DNA from 2 places in the Lentibacillus halophilus genome. Region 2 is predicted to be linked to the other one. Evidence: predicted binding sites of a transcription regulator. Region 2 holds the regulator's gene; the other holds the start of a gene.

Region 1 (3,432 bases), 550 kb from region 2:
CGTTTTCGATCAAGGAAATCGCCAGTTAGTGCAATCATGTCGACGGGTTCATTTTCCAATTTACGTGCCAGTTGTAATGGGGTTAATGATATGTTCTCCAAGTGCAGGTCAGACAGGTGAAGGATGGATAATGAGGCGTTCTTTTGAGCAGACTCCGATGCGATATTAATTTTATTTATCTGAATATCTTTTGTGTTTCTATAAGATGCAAATAAAAAATAACTGATAAATAAAGTTATCAAAGCAATTATTAAAAATGTCATTACATTACTCCTTTCGATAAAAGTATAGCATGTATGCACAGGTTTTCGCATTGGTAATTCAATCCATGCAAAGGCGTTCTGATGGAGGTGATACGATGGAAACAAAAAACGCTCTATTTTTACCATTCATGCAAATCCCGACAGGTCATCATCATGTTGCAGATGCGTTAATGGAAACCGTTCAGTCGATCCGCGCTGATATGGCATGTGAAAAAGTGGATATACTGTCGTATAGCTATGGAAATATGGAAAAGGCTGTATCCTCCGCTTACCTGAACTGGATCAAATTCTTTCCCGGTGTATATGACCGTCTGTACAGACTTGCTGCTTGTAAGGAACAATCGCTGCATCGACGAAACCGCTTTTATGAGGCAATGTTCCTGTATTTTTTTAAACGGCTTGTAACGCAGCATGATCCGCACATCCTCATTTCCACACATGCACTGCCTTCGAATTTGGCAAGCAGCTTAAAGCTGAAAAATCGGCTGCGATCGATCACGGTGAACGCATATACAGATTTTTTCATCAATGATGTCTGGGGCATCGACGCTATTGATTATCACCTCGTACCAACAGCTGCAGCAAAAACATTCCTTGTTAAAAATGGGGTTTCGGAAGAACGAGTGTTGGTGACCGGAGTCCCTATTCACCCTGTCTTTCAGGCAAAGGAATTCAAAGCAAAAACAGCTGGAACCATAAAGGTGCTCGTAACAGGCGGGAGTTTAGGAGCCGGACTAATTAGGAAACTGCTGTCATCTCTTTCGTCGGAAGCCATCCATTACTACGTGTTATGCGGCAAGAATGAATCATTGCACAGAGAGCTGCTCAGCAAACAGTTTGATAACGTAACACCCATCCCGTACATTGATCATAAAGCGGAAATGAATGCTATTTACGACAGGATCGATGCTGTTCTGACAAAACCGGGCGGGGTCACCATCAGTGAATGCCTGATGAAGCAAAAGCCGATCTTCATGTACGCGCCATTGCCCGGTCAGGAAAAAATAAATGCCCGGGAACTGAACCGTCTCGGTGTGGCTATGATGGTTGACCTCCACAACAACCCGGAACAGGAAATTGTTCGTTTTTTTGGAAGCCAAAGAGAGCAGGAGAATTACCGCAAACAAATACATGATTACCATCGTCAACTTGAGGACAGACCGTTATCAGAACTCTTGGTAAACATATTGAACAATCGGCATTAGCAGACACGCCTGCTAATGTTTTTTTGTCTGTATATGGAATAACTGTCTTCATAGTCGCCCCATTTCCTTACAGGCAAATGCCGTGTGTCGTTACGCTGAGCATGATGCATGATTTTTGCCTGATGAATCGGGTAAAATGGGGATAGACCTAGTCATTAAACGAATGTGTGTTCGCTTTTTCCGTTCAAATAATACAGTCATTATGATAGAATGAAAGGGAACCAGAGAACGGAGGTTTTGGTTTGGAAAATAAATTTGATCTCAAGGCACAGTATGACCCCAGTGGCGATCAGCCTGAAGCCATTGCTGAAATGATTGACAAAGTCAAATCGGGTCAACGGCATCAGACATTGCTTGGTGCAACCGGAACGGGTAAGACCTTCACAGTTTCCAATGTATTGACGGAAATTAATCGGCCGACGCTCGTTATTGCTCATAACAAAACGCTCGCCGGACAACTGTACAGCGAGTTTAAAGAGTTGTTTCCGAACAATGCCGTCGAGTATTTTGTCAGCTATTATGATTATTATCAGCCCGAAGCCTATGTGCCCTCAACCGATACATTTATAGAAAAGGACGCCAGTGTCAATGACGAAATTGATAAACTTCGGCATTCAGCGACGTCTTCCCTGTTTGAGCGGCGCGATGTGCTGGTTGTGGCCAGTGTATCATGCATTTATGGACTTGGTTCGCCGGACGAATATAAAAGTCAGGTTCTCTCACTCCGCATGGGTATGGAAAAGGACCGGGACCAACTTCTGCGCGAACTCGTCGATATTCAGTACGCCCGCAATGATATCGATTTTCAGCGTGGTACGTTCCGTGTACGTGGCGATTCGGTCGAAGTGATTCCGGTTTCCAGAGAAGAACACTGTATCCGTGTTGAATTTTTTGGTGATGAAATTGACAGAATTCGGGAAGTGGATGCCCTGACCGGTGAAATCGTCGGGGACCGGGAACACGTGGCTATTTTCCCGGCATCCCACTTTGTCACAGGAGATGAAAAGCTGAAAAAAGCCATTAAAAACATTGAAAGCGAGCTGCAGGAACGACTGGCGGAACTCCGTGAGCAGGATAGACTGCTTGAAGCGCAACGGCTGGAGCAGCGGACCAACTACGATTTGGAAATGATGAACGAGATGGGCTTCTGTTCCGGTATTGAAAACTATTCCCGGCATTTGACATTCCGTGAGCCGGGAGCGACCCCCTATACATTGATGGATTTTTTTCCGGATGATTTTCTCTGTGTCGTGGACGAATCGCATGTCACGCTTCCCCAAATCAGAGGGATGTACAATGGGGACAAGGCACGTAAACAAGTCTTGGTCGATCACGGCTTTCGTCTGCCGTCCGCACTGGATAACCGCCCGCTGACGTTCGGGGAATTTGAAAAAGAAACGAACCAGCTCATTTATGTTTCGGCAACACCCGGACCGTATGAACGGGAACAAGCGCCGGATGTCACCGAACAAATTATTCGTCCAACTGGCTTACTGGATCCGAAAATCCATGTACGTCCGATCGACGGGCAAGTGGATGATTTAATGGAGGAAATTAATAAACGGGCGCAGCAAAATGAGCGCGTGCTTGTAACGACGTTGACGAAAAAGATGGCCGAAGATTTGACCGACTATTTGAAAGAAACGGGCATTAAAGTTGCCTACTTGCATTCGGAAGTCAAAACGTTGGAACGGATTGAAATTATCCGCGATCTGCGTGTTGGCACGTATGATGTTTTGGTTGGCATTAACTTGTTGCGAGAAGGACTGGATATACCGGAAGTCTCCCTTGTCGCTATACTTGATGCCGATAAAGAAGGGTTTCTCCGTTCAGAGCGCTCCCTGATTCAGACAACTGGCCGGGCAGCGCGTAATGAAAATGGGGAAGTCATTATGTATGGAGATAAAGTGACCAAGTCCATGCAGGTGGCGATTGATGAAACCAATCGCCGTCGTGAAAAACAA
Region 2 (3,432 bases):
GGTCATGAAATCAGTCCACAATGTATAAGCCATTGGCGCAGCACCCATGGGAAGTCCGGGATGACCGGAACTGGCGTTTTCAACTGCGTCAATGGCCAAAGTGCGAATGGCATTAATCGATAATTGCTCGGTATATTGCGACAATATAATACCCCTCTCTATCCTTGTATTCCTATCCTTCTTAATTCTATAACGAATCCGGCTATCCAACAAGTATATAAAGGAAGTTCAGCGTTTGTTGTCTCCTTTTTGCAAATCACGAACCTTTTCAGGTGTAACATCTTGTCCTGCCGGATCTTTTACTTTCATGGATTTAAGTTGATTTTTAAATGATTTTCTCACATTTTGCAAATATTCTTCGCGTAATGTTTTTTGTTCCGACTGCTCTTTTACTGTTAAACCTTCTTCCTTGGATTTTTTGGCTAGTTTATTTATGCGGTCCAGCTTTTCTTGTGATATCATATTTAACCTCCCGGAACCGATGAAAATGAAAACAGTAATGGTACTCTATTGGTACATATTACGCTTCACGTGCATCATTATCAAGTCTTTTGATGTTCCTGATATCTCCTGTTCACAGTAGCCTTTGAAACCGGGTGTCCTAGTTGATTTAAGGTGTGGGCAATCTCCTCAAATGTCATTTGATGGTTTTCCCTTAAGCGTACAACTTCATCCATTGGAAATTGTTTACGTTCTTTACCCGGGGCCTTGTCGCGATTGGTTAAATTATTGCCCGGGTTAAAGCCGTTGTTAACAGCTTTCCTCATACCTCGTTTAATTTTTGCATTATGAATTTTACGCTGATACTCTTCCACGATACTTACTATATGCAGGACCATAGAATCGGATTCAGACAATTCCAGTCTACCATTATGTTGGATGGTATAGATATTGACGTTCATTTTATGAAGTTGGTGGAAAAGGGCAATTTTCGTGTTTCCCCTCCCTAATCTTGTTTCATCCTGTATAAGTAGACTGTCAGCCTGGCCTGAGGAAAAGTAATCGAGCATTTGAAAAATACCGTCTCTATTTATGTCGTAACCACTGGATCTTTCCTCGATAGATTCGGCAATGGTAAAATGATAACGGGCTGCAAGGTCTGTCAATTCGTCATTTTGGCGCTTCAGTGACGTTTCCTGCGCTGATTTATCTGTACTCACACGGCAATAAATGATGGCTGTCAACACAAAGTCCCCTTTTATATTACGCACTTATTATTAAAGCAACATATAAAAAACCTAATGCAAATGCAAATGCCACCAAATAAAATACATCTGTTTTCGTCATTTTTTCAAACATTTGAATCGTCCCCTTCCAAATTAAGAACTATTGTTCGCATATTTAACTCTTATTGTATAAGAACATGTGATCTTGTCAAGCTCTTTTTTCGAACTTATGTTTGCTTTTTTAAAGTCTCCGTGATAAACTTTCATTAATAAATTCTATTCACGGGGTGTTAAATAGATGACAAAACTCTCTAAACGACAAGAGGCAATTTTGGATTTTATAAAAGAACGCGTATATGAGAAAGGTTATCCGCCGTCTGTTCGGGAAATCGCCGAGGCAGTTGAACTCGCATCAAGCTCAACTGTACACGGGCATTTAGCAAGACTTGAAAGCAAAGGATATATCAGACGGGATCCCACGAAGCCAAGAGCTATTGAAGTGTTGGATTTGTCTGAAGAAAGTCAGATCCCCAGGGAAGAAGCACGATATGCACCCGTCATCGGTAAAGTAACAGCAGGTTTGCCGATTACAGCTGTAGAAAACATTGAACAATTTGTACCACTGCCTGGATCGGTATCAGGTACCGAGGAAAATTTGTTCGTCTTAATCATTGAAGGGGAAAGCATGATCGAAGCCGGAATACTTGATGGGGATATGGTTATTGTTAAACAACAGAATGCGGCGCAAAACGGGGATATAGTGGTTGCTATGACAGAAGAAGATGAGGCGACAGTTAAGCGGTTTTTTAAAGAACAAGATCACGTACGTCTGCAACCGGAAAATGCCACGATGGATCCACTCATTTATCATCATGTGACCATTTTGGGAAAAGTAGTCGGACTGTATCGCAATATTGACTGAAAAGTACTGGATAGTTTTGTTATGATGAGAGTTATATAACATGTTTATGATTGCCGATTGATTTGTACATGTCCTTTTTATTGGTAAGAATATAGCAGTTAGCATCATGAAGCATGAGAATAGAGAGGACAGATTGTATGTTTAGGACGTATATGTGGCTGACATTCAGTGTGTCCGCTTGGGGAAGCAATTTTGTTTTCGGAAAAATACTTGTGAACGACTTTTCCCCAGCGGTCTTGACATCGCTCCGATTATTATTCATCGTTCTTTTCCTTATTGTCTTCGTTTTATCAAGACAAAAACTCCAGAAAGTTTCAATCCGAGATTGGAAATGGATTCTTATGCTTGGTGTTGTCGGGGTATTTATAAATCAGCTGACTTTTTTTAAAGGGCTTGTTACGGCCGATTCCACTTCTTCAGCGTTGATCCTTGCCACAGCTCCTATATTGACCGGATTTTTGGGCCGCTTTTTTGAAAGAACCATTCACATCACGTATGCTTTTTGGTTCTTTTATTGCAATCATTGGTATTTACTTTGTAGTGAGCAAAGGAGGAGTGGTATTCCACTTTGAACCAGGTTTGATGTGGATTGTTGCCACAATGATCTCTTTTGCTATACTGATTATTATTACCCGGATATTGTCGCAGCGCATAGACCCAGTCAGTACGACGTTTTATTCCAATGTAACGGGTTTTATTGTGTCTCTTCCGGTCATATTCGTCATGGATGATCCTGTGGAATTGAACGGGAATTGGCAAAGCTGGTCCTTTTTGATTGGGACAGCCATTGTTGTTCATGGCATTGCCACGTTGGTATGGAATCAAAACATTCGTTACGCCGATGCATCCAAGGCATCCATTTTATCCAATCTCGAACCGTTTGCTGCTATGATAATGGGGGTTATTTTGCTGCAAAAGCCGATTACCGGTCCTGAAATAATCGGTTCACTGTTTATTGTAGGCGGCGTTATGTTTGCAACCCATCAGCGTCGAAAACAGAGTCGAAAAGCACCCCAGCACTGATGTTTAATTATTATCAATTAATGTATTGATATCTTTATCTTTATATTTTATTACCTCAACTACGGGAAGCTTGGTGCATCCATAAAACATACCGCCCATTTAATCTTGCATGGACGGTATGTTAAGAAGTCATATTTTGTGGGTGTTTGCTTATATAAGGTTGTCACGATACATTGTTTTGACATACCAATGTTAATACGAACTCAAATACTGCTCCCTTTCCCAAGGATGCACAGTCGTACGGAACATATCCCACTCAATTTCTTTTGCCTCCATGAAATGTCCGTAAAGATGCTCCCCAAGTGAGTCAACAATCGTCGG

The links. Region 2 encodes LexA, which represses DNA repair genes until DNA is damaged. Its sites were predicted from a motif close to CGAACATATGTTCG; they were not measured.
Region 1: the regulator LexA is predicted to act here: its motif matches at 1,629-1,642, upstream of uvrB (excinuclease ABC subunit UvrB).

The regions. Positions count from the first base shown of each region.
Region 1 covers NZ_AP043750.1:2,897,162-2,900,593, reverse strand. The annotation lists gene ACZ5Q7_RS14300 (metallophosphoesterase) at 1-263, opposite strand, end outside; gene ACZ5Q7_RS14295 (MGDG synthase family glycosyltransferase) at 359-1,468, shown strand; gene uvrB (excinuclease ABC subunit UvrB) at 1,711-3,432, shown strand, end outside.
Region 2 covers NZ_AP043750.1:2,349,451-2,352,882, forward strand. The annotation lists gene tkt (transketolase) at 1-144, opposite strand, end outside; gene ACZ5Q7_RS11635 (DUF896 domain-containing protein) at 229-462, opposite strand; gene ACZ5Q7_RS11640 (YneB family resolvase-like protein) at 543-1,184, opposite strand; gene lexA (transcriptional repressor LexA) at 1,465-2,088, shown strand; gene ACZ5Q7_RS11650 (DMT family transporter) at 2,241-2,660, shown strand; gene ACZ5Q7_RS11655 (DMT family transporter) at 2,644-3,111, shown strand; gene glnA (type I glutamate--ammonia ligase) at 3,304-3,432, opposite strand, start outside.